One region of the Citrobacter sp. Igbk 17 genome, then DNA from elsewhere that is predicted to be linked to it. Evidence: predicted binding sites of a transcription regulator. Region 1 holds the regulator's gene; each other region holds the start of a gene.

Region 1 (8,072 bases):
GCCTGAATCGTATTTATCACTCTGGTGAAACAGAAGATGGCACCTGGTTTTTAAACTGGCTGGAGCGAGAGTTTGGACGCGTTCCAACCGCTGCAGTAGGTTATTCGCTCGGTGGGAATATGCTGGCCTGCCTGCTGGCGAAAGAAGGGAACACGATCCCCATTGATGCGGCAGTTATCGTCTCTGCACCGTTTGTGCTGGAAGCGTGTAGTTATCACATGGAGAAGGGTTTCTCCCGCGTCTACCAGCGCTACCTGCTCAATCTGCTGAAAGCCAACGCCTCACGGAAACTGGAAGCGTATCCGGGGTCGCTGCCAGTGAGCCTCGCGCAATTAAAATCCCTGCGTCGTATTCGCGATTTCGACGATTTGATCACGGCTAAAATCCACGGTTTTGCTGATGCTATAGATTACTATCGTCAGTGCAGCGCCATGCCACTGTTGAATCGGATCGCCAAACCGACGCTGATTATCCACGCCAAAGACGATCCGTTTATGGATAGCCATGTCATCCCACAACCCGAGAATCTGCCCCCACAGGTGGAGTATCAACTCACCGAGCACGGTGGACACGTCGGATTTATTGGTGGCACGTTACGTCGCCCTGAGATGTGGCTGGAATCGCGTATTCCAGACTGGCTGACAACATATCTGGAGGCATCATCATGATGATTCCCTGGCAAGACATCTCCCCGGACGCACTGGATAACCTGATTGAAAGCTTTGTCTTGCGCGAAGGCACCGATTATGGTGAACATGAACGCTCGCTCGAACAAAAAGTCGCCGACGTCAAACGCCAACTACAATCAGGTGAAGCTGTGCTGGTGTGGTCCGAACTGCATGAAACGGTCAACATAATGCCGAGGAAACAGCTTCACGAGTAATCCGCTGCCGACGGCTGACTATAATAAAAAACCAACCTATTTATGGAGTTGTTATGTCTGCCAAACATCCGGTGATTGCGGTAACAGGATCCAGTGGCGCGGGGACCACCACCACCAGCCTCGCGTTTCGTAAAATTTTCGCACAGTTAAATCTGCGTGCCGCCGAGGTGGAAGGTGACAGTTTTCATCGTTATACCCGCCCGGAAATGGATATGGCGATCCGCAAAGCGCGCGACGCCGGACGACACATCAGCTACTTCGGCCCTGAAGCGAATGACTTTGGCCTGCTCGAACAAACCTTCATTGAGTACGGCCAGACGGGAAAAGGACAGTCGCGTAAATATCTGCATACCTATGATGAAGCCGTTCCATGGAACCAGGTTCCGGGCACATTCACCCCATGGCAACCGCTTCCTGAACCTACTGATGTACTGTTCTATGAAGGATTGCACGGCGGCGTCGTTACACCACAACAAAATGTGGCGCGGCATGTCGATCTGCTTGTTGGTGTTGTCCCTATTGTGAACCTGGAGTGGATCCAGAAACTCACCCGCGATACCAGCGAACGCGGGCATTCACGTGAAGCGGTAATGGACTCGGTCGTTCGTTCAATGGACGATTATATCAATTACATTACGCCGCAGTTTTCCCGCACGCATATTAACTTCCAGCGAGTGCCCACCGTCGACACCTCCAACCCCTTTGCGGCAAAGAGTATTCCGTCACTGGATGAGAGCTTTGTAGTGATTCATTTTCGTAATCTGGAAGGCATCGATTATCCCTGGCTGCTGGCTATGCTGCAGGGTTCATTCATTTCCCATATCAATACATTAGTCGTGCCGGGCGGCAAGATGGGGCTGGCGATGGAATTGATCATGCTGCCATTGGTGCAGAGGCTGATGGAAGGTAAAAAGATAGAGTGATGTATGGGATGTGCCCGATGGCGCTACGCTTATCGGGCCTACGAGTCGGTATCGTTATGTAGGCCGGATAAGGCTACGCCGCCATCCGGCATCATATGTTAAGCAGCAATCACTTCGTAGGAATGGGTGATATTCACCGCTTTTTCCAGCATCAACGCCACGGAGCAATATTTCTCAGCAGAAAGATCAACCGCCCGAGACACAGACGCATCTTTCAGGTCGCGCCCCGTCACGATGAAATGCAGATTGATGTGGGTAAACAGACGCGGTGCTTCTTCACGGCGCTCAGAGGTGAGCTTCACTTCGCAGTTGGTGACATCCTGGCGTCCCTTTTGCAGAATGGACACGACATCAATGGCGCTACACCCCCCTGCCGCCATTAATACCATCTCCATCGGGCTCGGCGCTTTATCACCAGAGTTACCGTCCATCAAAATTTGGTGGCCTGAGGCGGACTCACCGAGGAAGGTTAACCCCTCAACCCACTTTACACGCGCTTGCATATTTCGTAACTCCAATGTTTCAATTTTCCTGACAGATTACGCGTACATAACAATTCTCGCAATGGAAGGCGACCTGCGTCATGCTGAAGCGAGACACCAGGAGACACACGGCGAAAGCTATGCTAAAACAGTCGGGATGCTACAGTAATACATTGACGTACTGCATGTATGCAGAGGACATCACATTACAGGCTGCAATCTATTTTTAGCAGCCCCCTTCCCAGGTAGCGGGAAGCACATTTTTGCAACCCCAGAGACAGCGTCGTGTTCTGGCTCTGGAGACAGCTTATAACAGAGGATAACCGCGCATGGTGCTTGGCAAACCGCAAACAGACCCGACTCTCGAATGGTTCTTGTCTCATTGCCATATTCATAAGTACCCATCGAAGAGCACGCTGATTCACCAGGGTGAAAAAGCGGAAACGTTGTATTACATCGTTAAAGGCTCAGTGGCAGTGCTGATCAAAGATGAAGAAGGGAAAGAAATGATCCTCTCTTATCTGAATCAGGGCGATTTTATTGGTGAATTAGGCCTCTTCGAAGAAGGCCAGGAACGTAGCGCCTGGGTACGTGCCAAAACCGCATGTGAAGTCGCTGAAATTTCCTACAAAAAATTTCGCCAATTAATCCAGGTCAACCCAGATATTCTGATGCGCCTGTCTTCTCAGATGGCTCGTCGTCTGCAGGTAACGTCTGAAAAAGTGGGCAACCTTGCCTTCCTCGACGTAACCGGTCGTATCGCCCAGACTCTGCTGAATCTGGCGAAACAGCCTGACGCGATGACCCACCCGGATGGCATGCAGATTAAAATCACCCGTCAGGAAATTGGCCAGATCGTTGGCTGTTCCCGTGAAACCGTTGGTCGTATCCTGAAGATGCTGGAAGATCAGAACCTGATCTCCGCACATGGTAAGACCATCGTCGTCTACGGCACGCGTTAATCCCATCGACATGGCGTGTTACGTAGTAATGCGCCATTTTTGTTTGCTCCGATGTGGCGAAGACTGATTTATCACCCCGAGATCAACTACGCACTACGACAGACGCTGGTGCTATGTTTACCTGTGGCTGTCGGTCTTATCATTGGTCAGCTTCATCTGGGACTGTTGTTCTCCCTCGTCCCTGCCTGTTGCAATATTGCGGGTCTTGATACCCCACATAAGCGCTTTTTCAAACGCTTAGTGATTGGCGCGTCGCTGTTTGCCGGCTGCAGCCTGATAATGCAGTTACTGCTGGCACAGACTATACCGCTGCCGCTGATCCTCACCGGCCTGACGCTGATTCTCGGTGTGACTGCTGAGCTAAGCCCGTTGCATGCACGACTTCTGCCCGCCTCACTGATCGCGGCGATTTTCACACTGAGTCTGGCCGGGAACATGCCCGTCTGGGAGCCATTGCTGATCTACGCGCTGGGGACAGTATGGTACGGCCTGTTTAACTGGTTCTGGTTCTGGATGTGGCGTGAACAACCGCTGCGCGAATCACTCAGTTTGTTGTACCGCGAATTAGCCGATTACTGTGAGGCTAAATACAGCATGTTGACCCAGCATGCCGATCCCGAAAAAGCGCTACCCCCCCTGCTGGTCCGTCAACAGAAAGCCGTGGATCTGATTACCCAGTGCTACCAGCAAATGCACATGCTGTCGGCACATCACAATAATGAATACAAACGCTTGCTACGTGTTTTCCAGGAAGCGCTGGATTTACAGGAGCATATTTCCGTTAGCCTGCACCAGCCCGAAGAAGTGCAAAAGCTGGTCGAGCGTAGTCATGCTGAACAGGTGATTCGCTGGAATGCTCGCACCGTTGCGGAACGTCTACGCGTACTGGCCGATGACATTTTGTATCACCGCTTACCGACGCGTTTTTCGATGGAAAAGCAGATCGGCACCCTGGAGAAGATTGCCCGGCAGCACCCGGATAATCCGGTGGGACAATTTTGCTACTGGCATTTCAGCCGCATTGCCCGCGTGCTGCGTACCCAACGCCCACTGTATGCCCGGGATTTGATGGCTGATAAACAGCGTCGATTACCGTTAATTCCTGCACTGAAAAACTATTTGTCGTTGAAATCTCCGGCGCTGCGTAACGCCGGACGCATCAGCGTCATGTTGAGTATCGCAAGCCTAATGGGTAGCGCTTTACACCTGCCAAAACCTTACTGGATCCTGATGACGATACTGTTCGTCACGCAAAATGGCTACGGCGCAACCCGGGTGCGTATTTTACACCGCTCGGTGGGCACGCTTGTCGGACTGGTCATTGCCGGCGTCACGTTGCACTTTCATATTCCTGAGGGTTTTACGCTGGCAGCTATGCTGCTGATAACCCTGGTTAGCTATCTGATCATCCGTAAAAACTACGGCTGGGCCACCGTGGGCTTTACGGTCACAGCGGTATATACCCTACAGTTACTCACGTTGAACGGGGAACAGTTTATCGTGCCCCGGTTTGTCGACACCGTGATCGGTTGTTTGATCGCCTTTGGCGGTACGCTCTGGCTGTGGCCGCAATGGCAGAGTGGTTTACTACGTAAGAACGCTCACGATGCACTAGGAGCAGATCAAGAAGCCATCCGTCTCATCCTCAGCAACGATCCGCAGGCCACGCCGTTGGCGTATCAGCGCATGCGGGTCAATCAGGCGCAAAACACGCTGTTTAACTCATTAAACCAGGCCATGCAGGAACCTGGGTTTAACTCGCACTATCTGGCAGATATGAAACTGTGGGTTACACACAGCCAGTTCATCGTCGAGCACATCAATGCAATGACTACCCTGGCAAGGGAGCACACGATGTTGACGCCGGATCTGGCGCAGCGATATCTGGAATCCTGCGAAATTGCACTCCAGCGCTGTCAACAGCGGCTGGAATATGACGGACCGGGAAGTTCTGGTGATGTGAATATTCTCGAATCACCAGAGATGCTCTCACACGGCCCATTAAGTACGCTTGAGCAGCATCTACAACGAATACTGGGGCACCTTAACACCATGCACACCATCTCTTCTGTTGCCTGGCGCCAGCGACCGCACCACGGTATCTGGCTGAGCCGCCGACTGCGGGACATGAAGGGTTAAGAGATTTGCCGGATACGCTACGCTTATCCGGCCTACGAATCACACCTTACCCTGTAGGCCGGATAAGGCGCTCGCGCCGCCATCCGGCAATCAGCCCACCACCTTCGCTACCGCCTGCGCGAAGCGCTGCATCCCTTCATCGATATCCGCCTGCTCTACCACCAGCGACGGTGCAAAACGCATCACGTCCGGCCCGGCGTTTAGCACCATCACCCCTTCGTGCGCAGCAGCGTAGAGGAAATCACGCGCCCGGCCTTTAAACTGCGGCTTCAACTCAGCGCCAATCAACAGTCCCATGCCGCGAATATCGCTGAAAATATCAAACTGCTGATCAATTTTCTGCAAATGCTGCACAAAGGCATGCCGTTTGGCCTGAATACCTTCCAGCACTTCCGGGGTGTTGATGATATCGAACGCCGCTCCCGCAACCGCGCAGGCCAGCGGGTTACCGCCGTAAGTCGAACCGTGCGAGCCAACATGGAACGCGGAGGCAATCTCCTGGGTGGTCAGTACCGCGCTCACCGGGAAACCGCCGCCTAGCGCCTTCGCGCTGGTGAGGATATCCGGCGTCACGTCATAGTGCATATAGGCAAACAAATCGCCGGTACGCCCCATCCCGCTCTGCACTTCATCAAACACCAACAGCGCCTGGTGCTGGTCACAAAGTTCACGTAAACCTTGCAGGAATTCCGGCGTAGCCGCAGTGACGCCGCCTTCTCCTTGAATAGGCTCAACCACCACCGCACAGGTATGATCATCCATCACCGCTTTTACGGCATGCAGATCGTTAAACGGTACATGGATGATATCCGCGGGCTTTGGTCCAAAGCCATCAGAGTATTTCGGCTGCCCACCCACGGAAACGGTAAACAGCGATCGACCGTGAAACGCATTATGGAAGGCGATAATTTTAGTTTTGAATGGGCTATGGCGCACACAGGCGTAATGGCGTGCCAGCTTAAAGGCGGTTTCGTTAGCTTCGGTACCGGAGTTCATGAACAACACGCGTTCAGCGAAAGTGGCATCAATGATTTTGCGGCCTAAACGCAACGCCGGCTCATTGGTGAACACGTTACTGGTATGCCACAGAGTTTCACCCTGGGTTTTTAATGCCTCGACCAGTGCCGGATGGCAATGCCCTAACGCGGTCACTGCAATGCCGCCCGCGAAATCAACGTACTCTTTACCCTGTTGATCCCAGACTCGACTTCCTTTCCCCTTTACCGGGATAAACTCTGCCGGTGCATAAATCGGCAGAATCACTTCATCGAATGTTGCGCGCGTAATTGCAGTTTGTTCAGTTGCCATGTCATTACCACCCTGTTAAGCAGAAATGCTAGTGAAATTATAATCACAAAATATGAATAAAAAATCACTAAATAGCAACCCTAAATCACCGGTTAAGTAAATTAGCCAGCAGCTGATGCCCCTGTTCGCTTAGGATGCTCTCCGGGTGAAATTGCACCCCTTCCATATCCCACTCCCGGTGACGAATGCCCATAATCTCCTGCGTTTCACTCCACGCCGTCACTTCAAAGCACTCAGGCAACGTCTCAGGTGCGACCACCAACGAATGGTAGCGCGTCACCGTTAGCGGGTTTGCCAATCCCTGAAAAACACCTTGCCCGGTATGCGTAATGGGTGAAGTCTTACCGTGCATCACTTTCGCCGCCCGCACGACGGTCGCGCCAAAGGCTTGTGCCATTGCCTGATGGCCCAGACAAACGCCCAGCATAGGGATCTTACCCGCATAATGACGAATGACATCCAGCGAGATGCCCGCATCATCCGGCGTGCATGGCCCCGGAGAAATGACGATTTTCTGCGGATTCAGGGCATCAATTTGCGCCAGCGTCAGCGCGTCGTTGCGTCTGACAAGGACATCTGCGCCCAGTTCGCAGAAGTATTGATACAGGTTCCAGGTAAAAGAATCGTAGTTATCGATAAGCAGGATCATGGCGGCTCCGGTACAGAAGAACCGCGCTATTCTACTCAATTTCCAGGGCTTCGCTTACCACTTTACGAAATATCGCCTGCAGTGCGGACAGGTCACCCATGGCGCCGCTTTGATTTGCCTGGTTCCACTCCTCAACCTGGATGCCCTCCCAGTTGAGTATATACCCGGCATGAATCGCCAGCTGTTCGAAGAAAATACGCTGCGCCAGACCACTGCCGATGCGAAACGGGTGCAGCACGTTAATTTCGCAGTAGTAATGTGCGAGGCGGTCCACAAACTTTTCTGGCGGCAATCCCACCAGCCAGGACTCGTCTTCCAGGTCCTGCATCAGCACGTTGCCCTCTTTCTCTATCCAGGCAAAATGGCAGAAAGGTGTGTCGCCCTGATAAATATCGACTTCGCGTAGCTTGCCAGCCCAGTCGAAAATATCCTGATAAAGCTGGCGATGAATAGCGCACAGGTAGGGTAAACCACGAACTAACGGCCCCAGTTCAATTGTGGCGGCACGCAGCGCCGTCAATTCATAAGCTGCCTGCGCCAGACGCTGCGCCTGATGAACCCCCAGCCGGTTACGCATAACGTTCAGCCCAGGATACAAATAGGGGTCGCGTCCATCACCGAATTTATCGCTCATAGTGCCTCCGCAATTCTTCAAGACGCGCCAGGGCGTCTTCAGCGCTCAGAGTAACCCGTGGAATATCCACGCCTTCCAGTCGCCGGCTTGCC
Region 2 (8,072 bases), on a different contig from region 1:
GCGATAATAATAGTGGGGATATATAACAAGATATTCTGCATGATTATGCAAACCATGCAGAATATTGGCAGGTTAATTCACGTCAACTTGCTTAATTTGTGGGTCTTTGCGGATGGTGAGCGTAGAGCCCATTGACGCAGCAATAATCGCTCCCAGAGCCAGCGTCTGGACAAGCGTCAGCGTTTCACCGAGGAAAATCATCCCAGACACCGCCGCCAGTGCGGGCTCCATACTCATCAGTGTCCCAAAGGTACGTGTAGGCAGTCGCGTTAATGCGATCATTTCCAGCGAATAGGGAAGCGCAGTTGAGAGGACCGCTACCGCTAAGCCCAACGGGAGAATAGACCAGTGCCACAGCGCATCACCTGCCTGAATGACGCCAATCGGCACAAAAACCAGCGCTGCGATTAATGAACCTACTGCGACCGTTGCCGGACCATGTTCTGCGCCTGCGCGTTGCCCGGTAAGAATATAGATAGCCCAGCAGGCACCAGCCCCCAATGCCAGCGCGGCACCGGTTAAATCAACGTGAGAAACGTCCTGGCCTAACGGCAGCAGGAACCAAAGTCCGAGTACGGCCAGCGCAACCCAAATAAAATCTACCGGGCGTCGGGAGGAAAATAACGCCACTGCAAGCGGGCCGGTAAACTCCAGTGCTACGGCAATACCTAGCGGTACAGTCTGAATTGACAGGTAAAAGAGATAGTTCATCCCACCCAGAGACAAACCATAAAACAGCAGGGGAAGACGTTGCTCTTTGGCAAAACGTAAACGCCAGGGTTTAAAGAATGCAATAAGGATGAGCGTTCCCAGAGCGAGGCGCAGGGCAGTAACGCCTGGCGCACCGACGAGAGGGAACAGCGATTTCGCCAGCGATGCGCCGCTTTGAATAGAGGACATAGCTATCAGCAAAACCAAAATAGGCAACCAGACTGGCGCTTTACGTGACGACCCCGGCATCCTTTCTCCTGTCAAATGATGGTTACACACCTTCCCCACAGGACGCCGCAGATTTGCTGCGATGCGCGTGAGTTTGTGTATAGAAAAGTAAAACAGCGAGTGTAATGGAAATACGCTCGGCTGGTTGAGTATTCGTTGAAAAAAAAATTACTGAGATCCGTACAATGGCATGAAAACGATGGATTAATAATCTGCGCGATTTGGAATCATCTGGATGAATGTGCCGTGTTGTGCGCGCAATAATGGCATAAATCATTAGAAAAGTGATGTTAATTGAAAGAGATAGCGGGTTTCTGAAATGTTCTGTTACATGAAAAGCTCCGTTAGACATCGCGAATCGCAAAGAGTTTCCCATCAGTTTTTGGTATATTTAAAACTTAAGATTTACTTGAAGCACATTTGAGGTGGTTATGAAAAAAATTGCATGTCTTTCAGCACTGGCCGCTGTTCTGGCTTTCTCCGCAGGTACCGCTGTAGCTGCTACTTCTACCGTTACTGGTGGTTACGCTCAGAGCGATGCTCAGGGCGCAGCGAACAAAATGAACGGTTTCAACCTGAAGTATCGTTATGAGCAGGACAACAGCCCGCTGGGCGTGATCGGTTCCTTCACTTACACTGAAAAAGATCGTACCGACTCGTTTGGTGATTACAACAAAACCCAATACTACGGCATCACTGCAGGTCCGGCTTACCGTCTGAATGACTGGGCAAGCGTCTACGGTGTTGTAGGTGTTGGCTACGGTAAATTCCAGGATGCAGCAACGCCTGCTGACAAACACGACACCAGCGACTACGGTTTCTCTTACGGTGCCGGTGTGCAGTTCAACCCGATCGAAAACGTTGCTCTGGACTTCTCTTACGAGCAGAGCCGTATTCGTAGCGTTGACGTAGGTACCTGGATCGCGGGTGTTGGTTACCGCTTCTAATCACTTCGGTGATATAAAAAATCCGCCTTCTGGGGCGGATTTTTTTTGCCTGTAATACAGGAAGGCGTGTCGTTGCAGGCCTGATAAGCGCAGCGCATCAGACATTATTTCGTGCCGGGTAGCGGCTAAATGCCTTATCCGGCCTGGAAGGGGACTATTTGGTCTCGAAGATATCAGTGCCCAAATGGTTGTAGTCCACCTTCTGCAATTTAAAGTTGGTGATATACACTGGCCCAGCTTTTTTCTCAGAGATAAAGCGGTAGCTGTTGGTAATTTCCTTCGCGCTGATCCCCGTCCACTGTGAGAAAAAACTCAGGAAATCATTCGCCGAGCGGCGGGCTTTAATCACCCGATGCGCTTTGTCATCGCTGGACAGTACCATAAAGGGGACCTGGAAGTTCTGCTGGAACTGGTCGTCATGGGCAAGGTACTGCACCTCTTTTCCACGCTCTTTAAAGGCGAGGCCATGATCGGAGAAATAGACCATGGAGAAGCTACTGCCGCTGTTACGCAACTGCTCGTAAAGCTGGCGCAGCAGATCGTCGGTTTGCGTCATGGTGTACAGATAACAGGAGGTCTCTTTCGACTGGACGAACGTGTCATATTTCCCTTGAGTACGATCGCAGGCCTGCGGGTGAGAACCCATTAAATGCAGCACAATCAGTTGCGGCTGGGTGCGTTCGGTAGCCAGCACCTGAGCGGTCATTTTCAACAAGGCTTCATCACGGGTGTTTTTATCGGCTTCGAAGTCACCGTTTTTCAGGAAGTGCACTTCGTCGGCCCGTTTCGCGATGCTGGCTATTGCCGTATCGTATTCACCGATCTGCCCCTGATTGGAAAACCACCACGTCTGGAACCCCGCGCGGTTGGCCAGCGTGACAAAGTTATCCTGGAACTGAGGCTTATTATCGACGACCCGGTTTAGCGTTAAGCCGAGCGATTTTTGCGTGGAGCCGCTGGCAGCAATGTAATCAGTAAAAATGTAGCCATTAACGGTGCTGGAAAACGGCGTGTTATCCCAGTGACCGCCAAACGCGCCTAACGCATCGCGTCGGGCACTTTCACCGATGACCACAACATAGGTGTGATATTTCGGCTTCACTCCGGTGACTGTCCAGCTGTCTTTCACGCTCGACAGCTTTGCCATGCGCTCTTGCTCGTCGAGCACTTCGTTATTGTTGACGATAACGTCCTTGGCAAAGCGGAAAACCGGGTAACCGGTATCTTTTAACTTGAAAACGCCGCCCCATGCCAGGTTTTGTACCGGAGTAACAAAGAATGCAACGATGCTAAACAGCAAACACAGGCTGTCGTACTTGTTCCAGCGACGTTTCTGCTCGTCTTTTTTACGCCGTACGGCGATAACGCCGAGCGCAAAAATAAACACGCCAACCAGGTAATTGTACCAGGGGAAGATGGTCAGGATTTCGGTCGACTCTTCCATGTTGGTCGAGTGCAGCGCCAACAACGTATTGAAGTTTGGCGAGCCGTAAGCCTGGCCGAATGGGAAATACATCGCTGCAATCAGTGAACAGATGCCAATCAGCGTTTTTTGCGCGCGCGGCGCAGTACGCCACAACAGCATCAATACACAGGTAAAGGCAACGCTATAAAGAAGGCTTAGTGGGTAGCCCAGCGCGAGGTTGATCAGCAGAGACTGTAAAAAATAAAAGCCAGTCCACGGACTAATAGCCCGGCTACGAGCAATAAGTGAATCTTTGAGGGTTAAATTCATATGCCACTGTTGCAAAAACGCCATGTGCTACCCCTGGCGCAAAGGGTCATGCCTGCCTGAGAGAGCGAGAAGAGGGAATGGGTCCGCATCCGCGAGCCGCAATATATGCAGGGCTGCGAAAAGATAGAGTGTGTGCATGAGAAGGTCAACTACTACAAAGAAATTGTTTTGAGAGGGCAACTGCAAAACAGACAAAAAGAAGGGTTATTTGGACGAAACCGATCACCGTAATCAGGTTACGACAAAAAAATGAAGCGGCGTACCGCGACGCCGCATTATTTTGCTGAGGGTTTATCCTGCTCTGGTTTGCCGTTAATCATGTCACACAGCATTGAGATCAGCATCAACCGTACTTTAAAGGGAGAGTGGCTAAACACGCGTATACACCTCTTAAATTCATTCATACAAACCTCCTGACTTCACGATCCCATCAGTCCTTGAGGGATGTCTTTATTATATACAGATATAGCACAGGCTATATTATATAGCTATTGCTAAAACGTTAATTTTTTGTGCCCGCGCAACTCTGGTTTACAATGAGCGTTCTCTAATCAGATGCTGTTAACGCGTCACAGGAACGAGGAAGCAGAATGAGTCGTCGCGCAGGTATGCCAACAACAAAAAAAGTGACGCAATTGGTGAATGTCGAAGAACACGTTGAAGGATTTCGTCAGGTCCGCGAGGCACATCGCCGTGAGCTGATTGATGACTACGTAGAGCTGATTTCCGATCTCATTATCGAGGTGGGGGAGGCGCGTCAGGTGGATATGGCTGCTCGTCTTGGGGTTTCCCAACCGACGGTTGCCAAAATGCTTAAGCGCCTGGCCTCCGTTGGGTTGATTGAAATGATTCCCTGGCGTGGGGTGTTTTTAACCGCTGAAGGTGAGCGTCTGGCGCAGGAGAGCCGGGAACGCCATCAGATTGTGGAAAACTTCCTGCTGATGTTAGGTATCAGTCCGGAGATTGCCCGTCGCGATGCGGAGGGAATGGAGCATCATGTCAGTAAGGAAACGCTGGAGGCTTTTAGTCGGTTTACGCAACAGCAAGGAACAGGCTCTGAATGAGTTTTCCTTTTCTTCGCGCCTTACAGCGCGATCGTTTTTTCCAGCTGTTAATCCTCATCGGGGTTGTTCTGAGCCTGTTTGTGCCATTTACACCCTGGGCCTGGCCTGGGGCAATTGACTGGCACACAATTATTACACTAAGCGGCCTGATGCTGCTAACCAAAGGCGTGGAGCTAAGCGGTTACTTTGATGTATTAGGGCGCAAGATGACCCGCCGCTTCCACACGGAGCGTCAGCTAGCGATATTTATGGTGCTGGCGGCGGCGCTGCTGTCGACCTTTCTGACCAACGATGTCGCCTTATTTATTGTTGTTCCCCTTACCATTACCCTGAAAAAACTGTGCGCCATCCCGGTAAACCGCCTCATTATTTTTGAGGCGCTGGCGGTGAACGCAGGTTCTCTGCTGACACCGATAGGTAACCCGCAGAACATTCTGATGTGGGGGCGCTCTGGCCTGTCATTTACTGCGTTTACCTGGCAAATGGCACCGCTTGCTGGCACCATGATGCTGACGTTGGTGGTGCTGTGCTGGTTCAGTTTCCCACATAAAACGCTGCACTATCATAGCGGTACGCGCGCACCTGACTGGCAGCCTCGGTTGGTGTGGAGCTGCCTGGCGCTGTATATCGTCTTCCTGATGGCACTGGAGCTCCAGCTTGAGCTGTGGGGCCTGGCGATTGTGGCGACTGGATTCATGATATTGGCTCGTCGTGTGATTTTAAGCGTGGACTGGACGTTGCTGCTGGTGTTTATGGCGATGTTTATTGATGTGCATTTGCTGACGCAGTTACCGGCGTTACACGGAATAACCAGTCAGATTGGCACGCTTTCAGCACCGGAGCTCTGGTTGACGGCAATCGGCTTATCGCAGTTTATCAGTAACGTTCCCAGCACTATTTTGTTGCTCAACTATGTTCCACCGACGCTATTGTTGGCCTGGGCGGTTAATATCGGCGGGTTCGGCCTGTTGCCGGGGTCGCTGGCGAATCTGATTGCTTTACGCATGGCGAATGACCGACGTATCTGGTGGCGTTTTCATCTGTATTCGGTGCCGATGCTGATATGGGCGGCGCTGGTGGGGTATGGTTTGTTGTTATTACTGTGAAAGCGGCATTGAGGCAATAAAAAAGGCGGATGATTCATCCGCCTTTTTCGTTTCAGGTATGTGCTTAGTTCAGACGAACCGGCATACCAGAGCGGTTCTGTACCGCCTGCTCAACGACGGCCTGATCGACGTCAGACTGACCGGTGATGCTGGTAATGCTCTTGTTCAGCGTAATCGGTACGATTTCGCCGCCTTCGAACTGCGCTTCAGTGGTAGACAGTGGGTTATGTACCTCAATGTAACGGCTACCGTCTGGTTCAGTGGTGGCTTTCACTGGCTCATCAATAAACTGGACGCGCGTACCGACCGGCACGTTTTCAAACAGGAATTTGATGTCATCGTTACGCAGACGCACGCAGCCATGGCTGACGCGTAAGCCGACGCCGAAGTTAGCGTTGGTACCGTGGATAGCATACAGACGGCCGATATACAGCGCGTACAGACCCATCGGGTTATCCGGACCTGCCGGAACAACGGCTGGCAGCGGTTCGCCCGCAGCACGGTATTCCGCATGCATTTTAGCGGTTGGCGTCCAGGTTGGGCCCGCTTTCTTACGTTCAACTTTGGTGGTCCAGTTGATAGGGGTGTCTTTACCTAACTGGCCGATACCGATTGGCAGAACGATGACGGTGTTGGTACCTTTCGGGTAGTAGTACAGACGCATTTCGGCGCTGTTAATCACAATACCTTCATGCACGGTATCCGGCAGGATCAGCTGCTGAGGAATGTTCAGTACGGTGCCGCCTTTTGGCAGGAAGGTATCCACGCCCGGGTTAGCTTCCAGCATGTTGGACAGACCCATCTGGTACTCTGCCGCATAGTATTCTAGCGGCTGGGTGTTGCCTTCAGGAATGGTGATAACCTGGTTTTGGCCAATTAAACGACTACCATCGGTAGGCAGCGGGTACGTGACGGCTGAAGCAGTGTTACAAAAACCAACTACCGCGAGCGCCGCCGCGAAAAGCGTTGTCAATTTCATATTCATTTTTGCGAGATTCTGAAGCCAAGCAGGCTAGTGGGTTGAGATTTATGTAGTGTTGGGCACGCATTATATGTGCATTCTGAGCAACAAGGAATTCGGATGTGTACTAAATCACACTTTTTTCCTTTTGCTTTCACTTTATCTGTGCAGCATGAACGGCGCGATCTTATTGCAGACTTATGGCATAATAAGCGGTTTGTCACATATTTCTTTCTCTTTTCAGGATACGCCAGTGTTAGTTTCCAGCAACGTCACTATGCAGTTCGGCAGTAAGCCGCTGTTTGAAAATATTTCCGTCAAATTTGGCGGCGGCAATCGTTACGGCCTGATTGGCGCGAACGGTAGCGGTAAATCCACATTTATGAAAATTCTCGGCGGCGACCTCGAACCGACGCTGGGTAACGTTTCACTCGATCCGAACGAGCGCATCGGTAAGCTGCGTCAGGATCAGTTCGCCTTTGAAGAGTTCACCGTTCTCGACACCGTTATTATGGGGCACGCTGAACTGTGGGAAGTGAAGCAGGAACGCGACCGTATCTACGGCCTGGCCGAGATGAGCGAAGAAGACGGCTATAAAGTGGCTGACCTCGAAGTTCAATATGGTGAAATGGACGGCTACTCTGCGGAAGCCCGTGCGGGTGAACTGCTGCTGGGCGTCGGCATTCCGGTAGAACAGCATTACGGCCCGATGAGCGAAGTTGCACCCGGCTGGAAACTGCGTGTCCTTCTGGCGCAGGCGCTGTTCTCTAACCCGGACATTCTGCTGCTCGACGAACCAACGAACAACCTGGATATCGACACTATCCGCTGGCTGGAGCAGACGCTGAACGAGCGTGACAGCACCATGATCATCATTTCGCACGACCGTCACTTCCTGAACATGGTCTGTACGCATATGGCGGATCTGGACTACGGCGAACTGCGCGTTTATCCGGGCAACTACGACGAATACATGACGGCGGCGACTCAGGCTCGTGAGCGTCTGCTGGCTGATAACGCCAAGAAAAAAGCGCAGATTGCCGATCTGCAATCCTTCGTCAGCCGCTTTAGCGCCAACGCATCTAAATCTAGACAGGCGACCTCGCGTGCGCGTCAGATCGATAAGATTAAGCTCGACGAAGTGAAAGCCTCCAGCCGTCAGAACCCGTTCATCCGCTTCGAACAGGATAAGAAACTGTTCCGTAACGCGCTGGAAGTGGAAGCCCTGACTAAAGGATTCGAGGAAGGCCCGCTGTTTAAAAACTTTAATCTGCTGCTGGAAGTGGGAGAGAAGGTTGCCATCATTGGTGCCAACGGCGT
Region 3 (8,072 bases), on a different contig from region 1:
CAGCGTTACGCACCATGTCGAAGTCAGCGATAGCTGCAAAGTCATGATCTTTAAAGCGGATACGGTTAACTTTGGAGTCGGTGCAAGCACCCATACCGATAACCACGTCACGCAGTTTGACGTCCATACGCACAGCGCCACAGGAGCCTACGCGAATGATTTTCTTCACGCCGAAATCCGTGATCAGCTCTTTGGTGTAGATGGAGCAGGACGGGATACCCATACCGTGACCCATAACAGAGATCTTACGGCCTTTGTAAGTCCCGGTGAAACCTAACATGCCGCGAACGTTGTTTACTTCACGAACATCTTCGAGGAAAGTTTCAGCAATATGCTTCGCACGCAGCGGGTCGCCCGGCATCAATACGACGTCAGCGAAATCACCCATTTCTGCATTAATATGTGGAGTTGCCATCTTCAGTTCCCTTTTAATTTGATGTTATCGCCTGATGGCGGCTACGCCTTATCAGGCCTACAAAACCTATTCAAATACCCTAAGGATTTCGCGTTGTAGGAAGGCGACGAATTCGTGAATCCCCGGGAGCATAGATTAACTATGTGACCGGGGTGAGCGAATGAAGTCAACGCATCTACAGCGCGAAAGACAACGGGTATTACAGCATGTTTTTACCGTAGTCCATTGGCGACGTACCAAAGTAGCTCGCCAGCGTCTGACCAATATCCGCGAAGGTTTCACGGTGGCCTAAAGAACCAGGTTTCACTTTCGGGCCGTAAATCAGCACCGGAATGTGTTCACGGGTATGGTCAGTGCCAGTCCAGCTCGGGTCACAGCCGTGGTCAGCGGTCAGGATCAGAATGTCATCTTCACCTACCAGCTCCATCAACTCTGGCAGACGGCGGTCGAACAACTCCAAACCAGCAGCATAGCCAGCGATATCGCGACGGTGGCCCCAGGAAGAGTCGAAGTCCACGAAGTTAGTGAAGACAATCGTCTCATCACCCGCTTCTTTCATCTCTTTGATGGTAGCGTCGAACAGCGCGTCCAGACCGGTTGCTTTCACTTTTTTAGTGATACCGCAGTTCGCGTAGATGTCCGCAATCTTACCCACGGACACGACATGGCCTTTTTTCTCATCGACCAGTTTCTGCAGTACCGTCGGCGCTGGCGGCTCAACAGCCAGGTCGTGACGGTTACCGGTACGCTGGAAGTTACCAGCTTTGTCACCGATAAACGGACGCGCAATAACACGGCCAATGTTGTAGCCGCCTTCAGTCAGTTCTTCACGAGCGATTTCACACAGCTCGTAGAGCTTATCCAGGCCAAAGGTTTCTTCGTGGCAGGCAATCTGGAACACGGAGTCAGCGGAGGTATAGAAAATCGGCTTGCCGGTTTTCATATGCTCTTCACCCAGTTGGTCCAGAATAACGGTACCGGAAGAATGGCAGTTACCGAGGTAGCCCGGCAGATTGGCACGCTTAACCAGTTTATCCAGCAATTCTTGTGGGAAGCTGTTCTCATGATCGGAGAAATAACCCCAGTCAAACAGAACCGGAACACCCGCGATTTCCCAGTGGCCAGAGGGTGTGTCTTTGCCGGAAGAGAGTTCATGCGCCCATGCGTAGGCACCAATCACTTCCGCGTTGCCGTCCATACCCGCAGCAATTTTACCCGTCGATCCTTCGTGAGCTTTCACCAGACCCAGACGAGTCAGGTTAGGCAGATTCAGTGGGCCTTTGCGGCCATTGTCAGCTTCGCCCTTCGCACAGGCTTCTGCAATATGACCCATAGTGTCTGAACCTACGTCGCCAAAGCGATCCGCATCTTCAGTCGCACCAATACCAAAGGAGTCCAGCACCATAATAAATGCACGTTTCATCTTGTTCTCCATACATCTGCGCCGCAAAAAAGCGATCAGATCAGTATACAGTTAATCGGTTATACGACGATAGACTGTCGGTGTAATTTCTGGCGCTTTGTCGTCAAGGCTGATTGCCGCTTTGACCGCTTTCGCCGCTTCCTGCCAGCTGGCTTCGTCTTTGGCGTGAATTACCGCCAGCGGACGCTGACCATCAACACTATCGCCCAGACGCGCCATGTCGGTGAAACCGACGCTGTAATCAATGGTGTCCGAAGCCTGACGACGACCGCCGCCCATGGAAACGACCGCCATACCTAGCGCACGGGTATCCATTGCGCTGACAAAACCTTCGGTATCAGCATATACCGCTTTGCTGAGCATTGCCGTCGGCAGGTACTTCGCATAGTTTTCCACGAAGTCGGTTGGGCCTTTCTGCGCCGCAACCATGCGGCCAAAAATTTCTGCCGCTTTACCGTTATCCAGTACGGCCTGCAACTTCGTGCGGGCTTCTGCGTCATCTTTCGCCAGTTTACCGGAGATCAACATCTCCACGCACAGCGCCATCGTAACGTCGAACAAGCGTGGGTTACGATATTCACCGGTCAGGAACTGCACCGCTTCACGGACTTCAACCGCGTTGCCTGCACTGGAGGCCAGCACCTGATTCATATCCGTTAACAGCGCGGTGGTACGAACCCCCGCACCGTTTGCCACGCCGACAATCGCTTCGGCAAGGGCTTCAGAGAGTTCGTAGGTCGGCATAAAGGCGCCACTACCTACTTTGACGTCCATCACCAGCGCATCCAGTCCTTCCGCCAACTTTTTAGCCAGAATGGAACCCGTGATGAGTGGAATGGAATCCACCGTCGCGGTGATATCGCGGGTGGCATAAAAACGTTTGTCCGCCGGTGCGAGTGAGCTGGTTTGCCCAATAATCGCCACACCCACGTCTTTAATAATTTCACGGAAACGCGCATCGTCCGGGAAGATATCAAATCCCGGGATCGCTTCCAGTTTATCGAGCGTACCGCCGGTATGCCCCAGACCGCGCCCGGAGATCATCGGGATAAAGCCGCCGCAGGCTGCGACCATCGGGCCTAACATCAGTGACGTCACATCACCTACACCGCCGGTAGAGTGTTTATCCACAATCGGGCCGTTCAGCTGCAAACTTTTCCAGTCCAGCACGGTTCCTGAATCACGCATTGCCATGGTCAGCGAGACACGCTCAGGCATTGTCATATCGTGGAAGAAAATGGTCATCGCCAGGGCGGCGATTTGCCCTTCAGAGATGGTGTTGTCGCGAATACCGTTAATAAAGAAACGAATTTCTTCATCACTCAGCGCATGACCATCACGTTTTTTACGAATAATTTCTTGTGCGAGAAACAAGGTAACCTCCCGATTATGAGCCGGGAAAGCACTGTACTCCCCGGCAGGTCGTATTGATGCCGGATGGCAGCTAGCGCCTGATCCGGCCTACGATGGGCAATCCAAACTTAGTAGCTGCTTGCGCTCTTACCGTCGCCGTGACCCAGTGCTTTCAGCAGGCTAGCCAGCAGGCTGGACGCACCAAAACGGTAATGACGGGAATCGGCCCAGTCAGCGCCAAACAGTTCGTCGGCAATTGCCAGGAACTGCTGTGCATCTTCTGCAGTACGCACGCCGCCAGCCGGTTTGAAACCAACCGTTTTAGAAACACCCATATCGCGGATCACTTCCATCATGATGCGTGCGCTTTCCGGCGTCGCATTGACCGGTACTTTACCGGTAGATGTTTTGATGAAATCAGCACCGGCTTTGATGGAGATTTCAGATGCTTTGCGAATCAGTGCTTCTTCTTTCAGCTCACCAGTTTCGATGATCACTTTCAGCAGCACATTGGCTGCTGCGCACGCGTCTTTACAGGCTTTAACCAGATCAAAACCAATCTGCTCATTGCCTGCGATCAGTGCACGATACGGGAATACCACATCAACTTCGTCTGCACCGTAGGCAATCGCGGCGCGGGTTTCTGCCAGCGCGATCTCGATATCGTCGTTGCCATGCGGGAAGTTAGTCACGGTGGCAATACGGATGTCCGGTGTGCCCTGCTCTTTCAGAGTCTTACGCGCAATAGGGATGAAACGCGGATAGATGCAGATTGCAGCAGTGTTGCCAACCGGGGTCTTCGCCTGATGACACAGCGCGATCACTTTCTCATTAGTGTCGTCGTCATTCAGGGTGGTCAGGTCCATCAGTTTCAGTGCACGCAGGCTGCTTGCTGTTAAATCGGTCATAACATTCTCCAACGGCATCGCCGTATAAAATTTCACCTTGCGAGTTTGTTAGTATTCTAACATCCGCTCGCAATCACACTTCGATATACATCACAGTTAATGAAAACCACATACAGATTTGCATTACTCTAATGAGATCTAGTTCAAATAAATGACCTTTACTGGCGGCATGCGGTGACATCAGGCGCATCCGGATCAAAGGATGGTGCTGCGTTGCTTCCTACAATGGCGCTTAACCTTCAGTACATAAAGGAACCAACGATGCCCACGTCAAGCGAACTCGCGCTGCAACAGCGCTGCCAACAAATCGTGACCAGTCCAGTGCTCAGCCCTGAACAAAAACGTCATTTTCTGGCACTGGAGGCAGAAAACGCTTTGCCGTATCCGCAACTGCCTGCACAAGCACGCCAGGCGCTGGATGACGGGGTTATCTGCGATATGTACGAAGGCCATGCCCCGTTCAAACCGCGCTACGTATTACCCGATTACGCGCGTTTTCTGGCCAACGGCTCATCATGGCTGGAACTGGAAGGCGCAAAGGATCTCGATGACGCATTATCCTTACTCACCATTCTTTACCACCACGTTCCGTCAGTGACGTCGATGCCGGTGTATCTCGGCCAACTCGATGCGTTGCTGCAACCGTATGTTAGAATTCTAACACAAGACGAGATCGATGTTCGAATAAAACGTTTCTGGCGCTATCTCGACAGAACGCTGCCCGATGCGTTTATGCACGCCAATATTGGTCCTGCCGACACGCCCGTAACGCGGGCAATTTTACGCGCAGATGCAGAGTTAAAGCAGGTTTCGCCCAATCTGACATTTATTTATGATCCGCAAATTACACCTGACGATCTGCTGCTCAACGTCGCGCAAAATATTTGCGAATGCAGTAAACCGCACATTTCTAACGGCCCTGAAAATGATAAAATTTTCACAAAAGGCCACTATGGCGTCGTCAGTTGTTACAACTCACTGCCACTGGCGGGCGGTGGAAGTACGCTGGTCAGACTCAATCTGAAAGCCATTGCAGAGCGCAGTACCTCTGTCGATGACTTCTTTACGCGTACCCTACCGCATTACTGCCAACAGCAAATCGCCATCATTAATTCACGATGTGAATTCCTCTACGAGAAATCACATTTCTTTGAGAATAGCTTCCTGGTGCAGGAAGGGTTGATCGATCCCGAACGTTTTGTGCCTATGTTTGGCATGTATGGCCTGGCAGAAGCCGTAAACCTGCTGTGCGATAAGGCGGGGGAGAACGCTCGCTACGGCAAAGATGAGTACGCTAATCAGCTTGGTTATCGTATTAGCGCCCAGCTCGCCGACTTTGTTAACAACACGCCGGTGAGATATGGCTGGAAGCAGCGCGCGATGCTGCATGCGCAGTCGGGTATCAGTTCTGATATCGGCACCACGCCGGGCGCTCGCCTGCCTTATGGTGATGAACCCGATCCCATCACCCATCTGCAAACCGTCGCGCCGCATCATGCGTATTATCACGCCGGGATCAGCGATATTCTCACACTGGACGAAACCATCAAACGTAACCCGCAGGCGCTGGTACAGCTTTGCCTCGGCGCGTTTAAAGCCGGTATGCGCGAGTTTACCGCCAACGTGAGCGGAAACGATCTGGTCCGTGTGACCGGCTACATGGTGCGCCTGTCGGATCTGGAAAAATATCGTACCGAAGGTTCACGTACCAACACCACCTGGTTGGGTGAAGAAGCCGCGCGCAATACGCGTATTCTGGAACGACAACCCCGAGTGATCAGCCATGAACAGCAGATGCGCTTTAGTCAGTAAGCTGATTCCCTTCTCCTGCGTCGACGGGCCGGGGAGTCGCCTGGCCCTGTTCCTGCAGGGATGTAATCTGCGCTGTAAAAATTGCCACAACCCGTGGACGATGGGACGTTGCAACGATTGCGGGGAATGTGTGCTGCATTGCCCGCATGAAGCGTTGAGTCTGAGCGCGGGAAAAGTATGGTGGCAATCTGATATTTGCCAGCAATGCGACACCTGCCTGCATATGTGTCCTCAGCAGGCCACACCGATGACGCAAACCATGAGTGTGGATGAGGTGCTGCAGCATGTTCGTAAAGCCTCGCCGTTTATTGAAGGAATGACGGTCAGCGGTGGTGAGGCGACAACACAGTTACCGTTTATTGTTGCGCTGTTTAGCGCGATCAAAGCCGATCCGCAGCTACAGCACCTGACCTGCCTGGTAGACAGTAACGGCATGCTACGCGAAACCGGCTGGCAAAAGCTGCTACCGGTTTGCGACGGTGCGATGCTCGATCTAAAAGCCTGGGATAGCGCATGTCATCTGCAACTGACAGGGCGCGATAATACTCTGATTAAAAACAGTATTATCTTTCTGGCTGACCAGGGAAAACTCGCGGAATTACGCCTGTTGGTGATCCCCGGTCAGGTAGACTATCTGCAACACATCGACCCGCTGTCTGCGTTTATTCATCGCTTAGGTAACGTGCCTGTGCGGCTAAATGCCTTTCATGCGCATGGGGTGTATGGCGAAGCGCAATCCTGGCCGAGTGCCACACCGGGAGATGTGGAGCAACTGGCAAATGCGTTACGCAATCGTGGCGTGGATAATGTGATCTTCCCGGCGCTGTACCTGTGATTACCGAATGCAACGACTTCATGTGTAGGCTGGATAAGGCGCAGCCGCCATCCGGCAAAGATATGCCTGATGCACTTCGCTTATCAGGCCTACGGAGCGCAGGATACCTCACACATTAAACAACGCCGTCGTATTGCGATACAGCGCATCTGCTATCACGTCCGCAGGCTCTTGACGCAGTACGCATAATGTCTCAAAGACTCTGACCACCTGCTCAGGACGATTAGGCTGACCCTGAAAACCGTTAAGCGGCATATCCGGCGCATCGGTTTCCAACAGCAGCGATTCCAGTGGCAACGTCGCCATCACCTCACGCGTTTTGCTGGCGCGTGGATAGGTGATGGTCCCACCGACACCTATCTTGTACCCCAGTTGTACAAAACGCGTTGCCTGTTGCAGGCTTCCGGAAAAGCCATGCACCACACCGGTTCGCGGGAGATCATGGCGTTTAAGATGCATAGCTAACTTGTCATGGGTACGGCGCGAATGGAGGATCACCGGAAGATCGTAACGCTTCGCCAGCTTAAGCTGTGCTTCCAGCACCCTTTCCTGCTTATCAAACTGCGGATCTTCACGCCAGAGATCCAGCCCGATCTCACCGACCGCCACCAGCTTCTGCGATCGTTGCTCCAATTCCTGTTGCAACCTGTCCAGACCGTCATCATCGTGATCTTCAATAACAATGGGATGCAGACCCAGCGCGGCATACAACGAAGGATAATTTTCCGCTAACGCCAGTACGCGTGAAAAGTTCATCGCCTGCGTTGCCGGAACAATAATATGGTGCACACCAACGTCAGCCGCACGCTGGAGGCTGGCTGGCTCATCGCCGGTAAAGGGGGGAAAATCAAAATGACAATGCGTATCGATGAACCGGGGACTCACGCCAGATCCTCATTATTAAACGTCGTATCATTGGCCTGGGGCGCACTGCTCGCAACGGATGCATGGGCGTCGTTGGCAACGGGGGCAGGTGGAACCACCACCGGGCTGGGCACCACAATCTTCGGCGTCTGACGAGGCAACGGCACATTTTTCGCCAACAGTTTACCAATCGTTGCCAAAAAATAGCGCCCGCACAGGCGTCCGGTTTTGTAGTCTTCACGCAATGCCGGAATGCGGCTCCCCAGTGCCATACTATGGAGTGGTTTTGGTGGGTAGATCTCAAAAATACGCAGCTTGCCCGGCGGTTTTTCGATAAAGCGCTGAATCGCGCGGTAGCTGGCTTCATGATGTTGAACCAGATTCACCAGCGGCTGCAGACTGCTCTCCCCCAGCCAACGCTCCATACGTTTGAACCATTGTGGGGTGTAGTACATTTGCGAA
Region 4 (8,072 bases), on a different contig from region 1:
TTCGCTAACTGACCCCAGGTAATACGACCACTGGCTTTAGCGACGACAATCAGTACGGTTGAAGTGAAGAGATCAGCGCCGCAGACAACGCAAAGGATCAGCCCCAGGGAAAAGCAGATACCACCCACCAACTTTGCCATGCCGAAAGGCATTGTGCCGGTACCGGTTGTGGCAGTGATATAGAAAACAAAGGCAATTGAAATGAACACACCGGCAGTAATTGCCAGATAGAACGTCTTAAGCGGATGTTTCGTTGCTTTATAGACGCCTGCTTCTTCGGCAACTTTGGCCATAGCAGCAGGAAGTATAAGATCAAAAGGGTTGTCAGCTTTCACACTAACTCTCTCTTTATTAAGTCGGCGACGAGATACTAACAAAGCATTATAGATGAGAATTTGATATAGATCATATCTCGCCTGGCTTATAGGCCCGCAAGACGCATGGTTTTTATGCGATTACGGTGTAACTTATTGATTATCCATATAAAAATAAATTTTAAAAATTATAAAGTGAGTTGAATTTTTTCTTTATGCCTCCAGTTGGACGGTTAATTAAAATGGAGTAATTGAGATAAATAGCGACATTAATAAACCAAAATTTTTAATATCAACTACTAATATTTAACCTTGCTTTTACATTTATTTTTGAGTAGACAAAAATAAAAAAACAGGGCGCTTAAAGCGCCCCGTAATATAGCCCAGACAATGCGTTTAGCCTACTCAACATAGGCTGTTTGCCACTATTTTGACCAGTGCGCTGCTTTCGCGCGTTGCAGCTTCTCATAGGCTTTCAGCAGAGACTGATGTGCCGGGAAAGCCTGCAGATCGCTATCAACTGTTTGTAATCCGTAGAATGGCGCTTCTCCGCTCATTGCTGCACTTGCTGCTTCAACTGCCTCTGCACCGTACATACGAACAAATGCGTTAAGATACTGCAGCGGCTGGCGGTCCTCTTCTTGTGACAACAGCAGCAGAGTTTGCAGGCAACGGTAATAGTTTGCGCGTTCAGCACTAAAGACGGATGCGTTAAATTCCATTGTCCATTCCGTCCAGATCAGTGCCTGCTCAAGGTCACCACCCGCCAGAGCCAGCATTACTTTGAGTTCGCCAATGCGCAGGGTATACCAGCCATTATCCGCACCGGTCGCCAAACCCAGAAGCTCACGTACGCGAGTGAAGTCGTCAAACCCTTCTTCATCCAGCTGTGCGAGCAGGTTGAGGTAGTCTTCTTTTTCCCATTCGCTACCCGGCAGAGACAGAATAGTGTCGCGCAGATGCGCGCCCATGCTGTTGTTGGCTAACCACAAATCTTCTGCTGGGTAGATGTCAGACATACCCGGAACGATAATGCGGCAAGCGTAAACGCTCAGATGCTCGTAGTCGGCGATGTAGACTTCTTTATCTTCCGCTTTGAAGATGGTCATCAGGGTTGCAAACTCTTTTTCCGTTGTACCGGAGAAATTCCAGTCAACGAACGGGTAATCGGCATCCTGCTTGAACAGATCCCAGGAGATCAGACCGCTGGAATCGATGAAGTGCGTTTCGAGGTTAGTGTGCTCAGCCACTTCTTCATTGTCGAAGGTTGGGGGGGTGAAGACATCAAGATCTTTCAGACCACGGCCCTGCAACAGCTCAGTGACGGTACGCTCCAGTGCAACACCGAAATCCGGGTGCGCACCGAAAGAGGCAAAACAGGTACCGTTAGCCGGGTTGAACAGTACAACGCAGATAACCGGGTATTTGCCGCCCAGCGAGCCGTCGTACGCGAAGATTGGAAATCCTTCGGCCTCCAGCTTTGCAATGGATTCAACGACTGCCGGGTAACGCGCCATCACTTCGGCCGGAATTTCCGGCAGGCTGATGCTTTCCGCGATAATGCGGTTCTTCACATAGCGCTCAAAAACTTCAGACAGCCCCTGAACGCGGGCTTCATTCGGTGTGTTACCCGCAGACATACCGTTAGATACGTACAGGTTACCGATAATGTTCATCGGAATGTAAACGGTCTGATTATCTGACTGACGGGTAAACGGCAGGCCACAAACGCCGCGTTCTTCATTGCCGGATTGCAGATCGATAAGCATGCTACCGGTCAGTTCATTGTCTGGATCGTAGAATGCACGCAGACGCGCATCCAGCAAACCTTCAGGTACGTCATCATCTTCAGTCAGTGGGAACCATTTTTCGTTCGGGTAATGTACGAACGGGCCGTTAGCGATGGTTTCGCCCAGCCAGAAATCCGCAAAGAAGTAATTCGTGGACAGACGCTCAAAATATTCGCCCAGTGCGGAGGCCAGCGCCGCTTTTTTCGTCGCACCTTTACCGTTGGTAAAGCACAGCGCGCATTCTTTGTCGCGAATATGTACAGACCAGACGTTAGGAACGGGATTCAACCATGAGGCTTCTTCAATTTGAAAACCGAGGTCGAGTAATTTTTGCTGGAAGCGAGCGATGGAATCTTCCAGTGCGGCATCTTTGCCGGGGATAAATGTTTGCGTCATGAAAATCACTTTTGTCGTACGGAAAGCGCGCAATGATACGGGTTTTCAATGAATGGCGCTATCGCCGCCGGAGCCTCGGCGTAAATAAAGCCTTTGATTCACACCGTAGCGTGTTCAGTCGAATGTCTGCGGACTATCTGCTGACGGGTAGGGGGCTTCTTTCTTTATGTCTCTCTGCGCCATGCAAAACCAGAATGGTCGAAGGTCGGCTGGGCAAAATGCGCCTCCTGATAGCGAAAATCTCGGTTTTTATCCGTCAATCCGATAGATTCTGTTGTGTGACGTATCGCTCATTTTGGTCCTGGTCAGTTTTACCCATTGCGGCGCGTGTCACTGAATGATAAAACCGATATCCACAGGAATAACTTATACCCAATGTCTGTCACAGGAATTATCGTAAACGACAGGATGTTGATTGGATGGATAACAACACAACGTGGTGAGGGGAAATGGCTCAGGTCTTCAATTTTAGTTCAGGTCCGGCAATGCTTCCGGCGGAAGTACTTAAACTGGCTCAACAGGATCTTTGTGACTGGAACGGTCTTGGCACGTCGGTGATGGAAATTAGCCACCGAGGCAAAGAGTTCATCCAGGTTGCAGAGGAAGCGGAGCAGGATTTTCGCGATCTTCTCAGTATCCCCTCCAACTATAAAGTGTTGTTCTGCCATGGCGGTGGTCGCGGGCAGTTCGCGGGTATCCCGTTAAATATTCTGGGTGATAAAACCACCGCGGATTACGTCGATGCCGGTTATTGGGCCGCCAGCGCGATTAAAGAAGCGAAAAAGTACTGCACGCCAAACGTTATTGATGCCAAAGTCACCGTTGACGGCTTGCGCGCTGTTAAGCCGATGAGCGAATGGCAGCTTTCTGACAACGCGGCGTATCTGCACTATTGCCCGAACGAAACCATCGACGGTATCGCGATTGATGAAACGCCGAATTTTGCCAGCAATGTGGTCGTCACGGCGGATCTGTCTTCTACCATTCTTTCCGCGCCGCTTGATGTTAGCCGTTATGGCGTTATCTATGCGGGGGCGCAGAAAAATATTGGTCCTGCGGGGCTGACCATTGTCATCGTACGCGAAGATTTACTGGGCAAAGCCCACGTGTCTTGCCCGTCAATCCTTGACTATACCGTACTGAATGACAACGACTCCATGTTTAACACGCCACCGACCTTTGCCTGGTATCTGTCAGGCCTGGTCTTTAAATGGCTGAAAAAACAGGGCGGTGTCAGCGCAATGGATAAAATTAACCAGCAAAAAGCAGAACTGCTGTACGGCGTGATTGATAACAGTGATTTCTACCGCAACGATGTGGCGAAGTCGAACCGTTCACGCATGAACGTACCGTTCCAGTTGGCTGACAGCGCGCTCGATAAACTCTTCCTGGAAGAGTCGTTTGCTGCGGGTCTGCATGCACTGAAGGGACACCGTGTGGTTGGCGGAATGCGGGCTTCAATCTATAACGCTATGCCGCTGGAAGGCGTAAAAGCACTGACCGATTTCATGGTCGATTTCGAGCGTCGCCGCGGCTAATCTGCTGTACTTTTCATCCCCACAGCCAGCCTGTGGGGTTTTTATGTCTGTTTTTGAGAGTTGAGTTTCATGGAATCCCTGACGTTACAACCCATTGCGCGGGTGGATGGCACCATCAATCTGCCTGGATCCAAAAGTGTTTCTAACCGCGCTTTGCTGCTGGCTGCATTAGCAAATGGCACTACTGTCCTGACAAACCTGCTGGACAGTGATGATGTCCGCCATATGCTGAATGCGCTGAATGCGTTGGGGATTAGCTATACCCTTTCGGCCGATCGTACCCGCTGTGAAATTACGGGGAATGGTGGTCCGCTGCATGCCGAAGGTGCTGTAGAGCTGTTCCTTGGTAACGCCGGAACCGCAATGCGCCCGCTGGCCGCCGCTCTGTGCCTGGGCAGCAATGATATCGTGTTGACGGGTGAACCGCGCATGAAAGAGCGCCCGATTGGCCATCTGGTTGATGCGCTGCGCCAGGGCGGAGCGAATATTGAATACCTGGAGCAGGAAAACTATCCGCCTTTACGTCTGCGTGGTGGCTTCGACGGAGGACAGGTTGAGGTAGACGGCAGCGTTTCCAGCCAGTTCCTGACCGCGCTGCTGATGACGGCACCGCTGGCGCCGCAGGATACGACGATCGCGATTAAAGGCGATCTGGTGTCAAAACCGTACATCGACATCACGCTGAACCTGATGAAAACGTTTGGTGTTGACATTGAAAACCAGAACTACCAGCGTTTTGTCGTACAGGGCAACCAACAGTACCAGTCTCCGGGCGCTTATCTGGTAGAAGGCGATGCTTCATCGGCCTCGTACTTTCTCGCGGCCGGCGCGATCAAAGGCGGTACGGTGAAGGTTACCGGAATTGGGCGTCATAGCATGCAGGGTGATATTCGCTTTGCCGATGTGCTGGAAAAAATGGGCGCGACCGTGACATGGGGTGATGATTTTATTGCCTGTACTCGCGGTGAGTTGAACGCTGTTGATATGGATATGAATCATATTCCTGATGCGGCAATGACCATTGCGACCGCCGCGCTGTTTGCAAAGGGCACAACGACTTTACGGAACATTTACAACTGGCGTGTCAAAGAGACTGACCGTCTGTTTGCTATGGCAACTGAGCTACGGAAAGTGGGTGCGGAAGTTGAAGAGGGGCATGATTTTATCCGTATCACTCCGCCGGTTAAGCTGCAGTTTGCGGATATTGCGACCTATAACGATCACCGTATGGCGATGTGTTTCTCGCTGGTGGCGCTGTCTGACACACCGGTTACCATTCTTGACCCGAAATGTACCGCCAAAACCTTCCCGGATTACTTCGAACAACTGGCCCGTATCAGCACACTTGCCTGACTTTATTGCCGCATCTTCGGGTGCGGCACATTCCGTCATCTCCGATTGCCCATTTATTCTACACTCAGTTTCAATGAGTCTGTATTTTTCACACAAAGATAACGTTCGTAGACGTTGGCGCGTATAATGCGCGGCGTTCACGTTAACGTATGCCTGTTTAAGGAGAAAAAGATGACGGCAATTGCCCCGGTTATTACCATTGATGGCCCAAGTGGTGCAGGTAAAGGCACCTTGTGCAAGGCAATGGCGGAAGCATTGCAGTGGCATCTGTTAGATTCAGGCGCGATCTACCGTGTACTGGCTCTTGCGGCGTTGCATCATCATGTTGATGTGACTTCTGAAGATGCTCTGGTACCGCTTGCATCGCATCTGGATGTGCGTTTTATCTCAACAGACGGCAATCTGGAAGTTATTCTGGAAGGCGAAGATGTCAGTGGTGAAATCCGCACTCAGGAAGTGGCAAATGCCGCATCCCAGGTGGCTGCATTTCCCCGTGTGCGCGAAGCGCTTTTACGCCGCCAACGTGCCTTCCGCGAAGCACCTGGCCTGATCGCTGACGGACGCGATATGGGCACGGTGGTATTCCCTGATGCGCCAGTAAAAATTTTTCTGGACGCCTCCTCGCAAGAACGTGCGCATCGACGTATGCTACAGTTGCAGGAGAAGGGCTTTAGTGTTAACTTTGAACGCCTTTTGGCCGAGATCGAAGAACGCGATGATCGTGATCGCAACCGTGCTGTAGCGCCGCTGGTTCCCGCTGCTGATGCTTTAGTTTTGGATTCAACCCGATTAAGCATTGAGCAAGTGATTGAAAAAGCGTTACAATACGCGCGCCAAAAACTGGCTCTCGCATAAGTGCGACCGAATTTGCAGTACCCCCGTTGCAATGGATTGACAGCGGGTATGTTAAACAACCCCATCCGGCATGGAGCCAGGTGGACGTTAAATATGAAACCTGAAGATTAAACATGACTGAATCTTTTGCTCAACTGTTTGAAGAATCCTTAAAAGAAATCGAAACCCGTCCGGGTTCCATCGTTCGTGGTGTTGTTGTTGCTATCGACAAAGACGTAGTACTGGTTGACGCCGGTCTGAAATCTGAGTCCGCCATTCCGGCAGAGCAGTTCAAAAACGCCCAGGGCGAGCTGGAAATCCAGGTTGGTGACGAAGTTGACGTTGCTCTGGATGCAGTAGAAGACGGCTTCGGTGAAACCCTGCTGTCCCGTGAAAAAGCTAAACGTCACGAAGCTTGGATCACGCTGGAAAAAGCTTACGAAGAAGCTGCAACCGTTACTGGTGTTATCAATGGCAAAGTCAAGGGTGGCTTCACTGTTGAGCTGAATGGTATTCGCGCGTTCCTGCCGGGTTCCCTGGTAGACGTTCGTCCGGTCCGCGACACGCTGCACCTGGAAGGCAAAGAGCTTGAATTCAAAGTCATCAAGCTGGATCAGAAGCGTAACAACGTTGTTGTTTCCCGTCGTGCCGTTATCGAATCCGAAAACAGCGCAGAACGCGATCAGCTGCTGGAAAACCTGCAGGAAGGCATGGAAGTTAAAGGTATCGTTAAGAACCTCACTGACTACGGTGCATTCGTTGATCTGGGTGGCGTTGACGGCCTGCTGCACATCACCGACATGGCATGGAAACGCGTTAAGCATCCGAGCGAAATCGTAAACGTTGGCGACGAAATCACTGTTAAAGTGCTGAAGTTCGACCGCGAGCGTACTCGTGTATCTCTGGGCCTGAAACAGCTGGGCGAAGATCCATGGGTAGCTATCGCTAAGCGTTATCCGGAAGGTACCAAACTGACTGGCCGCGTGACCAACCTGACCGACTACGGCTGCTTCGTTGAAATCGAAGAAGGCGTTGAAGGCCTGGTTCACGTTTCCGAAATGGATTGGACCAACAAAAACATCCACCCGTCCAAAGTTGTTAACGTTGGCGATGTAGTGGAAGTTATGGTTCTGGATATCGACGAAGAACGTCGTCGTATCTCCCTGGGTCTGAAGCAGTGCAAAAACAACCCATGGCAGCAGTTCGCGGAAACCCACAACAAGGGCGACCGTGTTGAAGGTAAAATCAAGTCTATCACTGACTTCGGTATCTTCATCGGCCTGGACGGCGGCATCGACGGCCTGGTTCACCTGTCTGACATCTCCTGGAACGTTGCAGGCGAAGAAGCAGTACGTGAATACAAAAAAGGCGACGAAATCGCAGCAGTTGTTCTGCAGGTTGATGCAGAACGTGAGCGTATCTCTCTGGGCGTTAAACAGCTCGCAGAAGATCCGTTCAACAACTGGGTTGCACTGAACAAGAAAGGCGCAATCGTAAACGGTAAAGTCACTGCAGTTGACGCTAAAGGCGCAACCGTAGAACTGGCTGACGGCGTTGAAGGTTACCTGCGCGCTTCTGAAGCTTCCCGCGACCGCGTTGAAGATGCAACTCTGGTTCTGAGCGTAGGCGACGACGTTGAAGCTAAATTCACCGGCGTTGATCGTAAGAACCGTGCAATCAGCCTGTCTGTTCGTGCTAAAGACGAAGCTGATGAGAAAGATGCAATCGCAACTGTTAACAAACAGGAAGATGCAAACTTCTCTAACAACGCAATGGCTGAAGCTTTCAAAGCAGCTAAAGGCGAGTAATATCGAGTGCTCCAAATCCTTTGTGCTATTAACAGCACA

The links. The regulator CRP, encoded in region 1, controls carbon source genes, mostly activating them, when cyclic AMP is high. The targets are predictions, from matches to a motif close to ATGTGANNNNNNTCACAT.
Region 2: ldtB (L,D-transpeptidase) is a predicted target of CRP. The motif match lies at 6,873-6,890, and genes of this name have one in related genera.
Region 3: deoC (deoxyribose-phosphate aldolase) is a predicted target of CRP. The motif match lies at 4,231-4,248, and genes of this name have one in related genera.
Region 4: serC (3-phosphoserine/phosphohydroxythreonine transaminase) is a predicted target of CRP. The motif match lies at 2,777-2,794, and genes of this name have one in related genera.

Annotation. Positions count from the first base shown of each region.
Region 1 is NZ_JANEWI010000051.1:7,993-16,064, reverse strand. It holds partial or broken gene NNO08_RS21255 (hydrolase) at 1-668, shown strand, start outside; gene NNO08_RS21250 (YheU family protein) at 665-883, shown strand; gene NNO08_RS21245 (phosphoribulokinase) at 937-1,806, shown strand; gene NNO08_RS21240 (OsmC family protein) at 1,905-2,309, opposite strand; gene crp (cAMP-activated global transcriptional regulator CRP) at 2,618-3,250, shown strand; gene NNO08_RS21230 (YccS/YhfK family putative transporter) at 3,302-5,389, shown strand; gene argD (bifunctional acetylornithine/succinyldiaminopimelate transaminase) at 5,480-6,697, opposite strand; gene pabA (aminodeoxychorismate synthase component 2) at 6,783-7,346, opposite strand; gene NNO08_RS21215 (putative adenosine monophosphate-protein transferase Fic) at 7,378-7,980, opposite strand; gene NNO08_RS21210 (YhfG family protein) at 7,970-8,072, opposite strand, start outside.
Region 2 is NZ_JANEWI010000009.1:79,860-87,931, forward strand. It holds gene rhtA (threonine/homoserine exporter RhtA) at 73-960, opposite strand; gene ompX (outer membrane protein OmpX) at 1,371-1,886, shown strand; gene NNO08_RS07800 (phosphoethanolamine transferase) at 2,041-3,621, opposite strand; gene mntS (manganase accumulation protein MntS) at 3,897-4,025, opposite strand; gene mntR (manganese-binding transcriptional regulator MntR) at 4,212-4,685, shown strand; gene NNO08_RS07815 (anion transporter) at 4,682-5,791, shown strand; gene ldtB (L,D-transpeptidase) at 5,856-6,776, opposite strand; gene NNO08_RS07825 (ABC-F family ATPase) at 7,006-8,072, shown strand, end outside.
Region 3 is NZ_JANEWI010000025.1:31,654-39,725, reverse strand. It holds gene deoD (purine-nucleoside phosphorylase) at 1-415, opposite strand, end outside; gene deoB (phosphopentomutase) at 615-1,838, opposite strand; gene deoA (thymidine phosphorylase) at 1,890-3,212, opposite strand; gene deoC (deoxyribose-phosphate aldolase) at 3,320-4,099, opposite strand; gene NNO08_RS15290 (YjjI family glycine radical enzyme) at 4,361-5,911, shown strand; gene NNO08_RS15285 (YjjW family glycine radical enzyme activase) at 5,883-6,746, shown strand; gene NNO08_RS15280 (metal-dependent hydrolase) at 6,855-7,631, opposite strand; gene NNO08_RS15275 (patatin-like phospholipase family protein) at 7,628-8,072, opposite strand, start outside.
Region 4 is NZ_JANEWI010000010.1:68,425-76,496, reverse strand. It holds gene focA (formate transporter FocA) at 1-335, opposite strand, end outside; gene ycaO (30S ribosomal protein S12 methylthiotransferase accessory factor YcaO) at 740-2,500, opposite strand; gene serC (3-phosphoserine/phosphohydroxythreonine transaminase) at 2,950-4,038, shown strand; gene aroA (3-phosphoshikimate 1-carboxyvinyltransferase) at 4,108-5,391, shown strand; gene cmk ((d)CMP kinase) at 5,563-6,246, shown strand; gene rpsA (30S ribosomal protein S1) at 6,360-8,033, shown strand.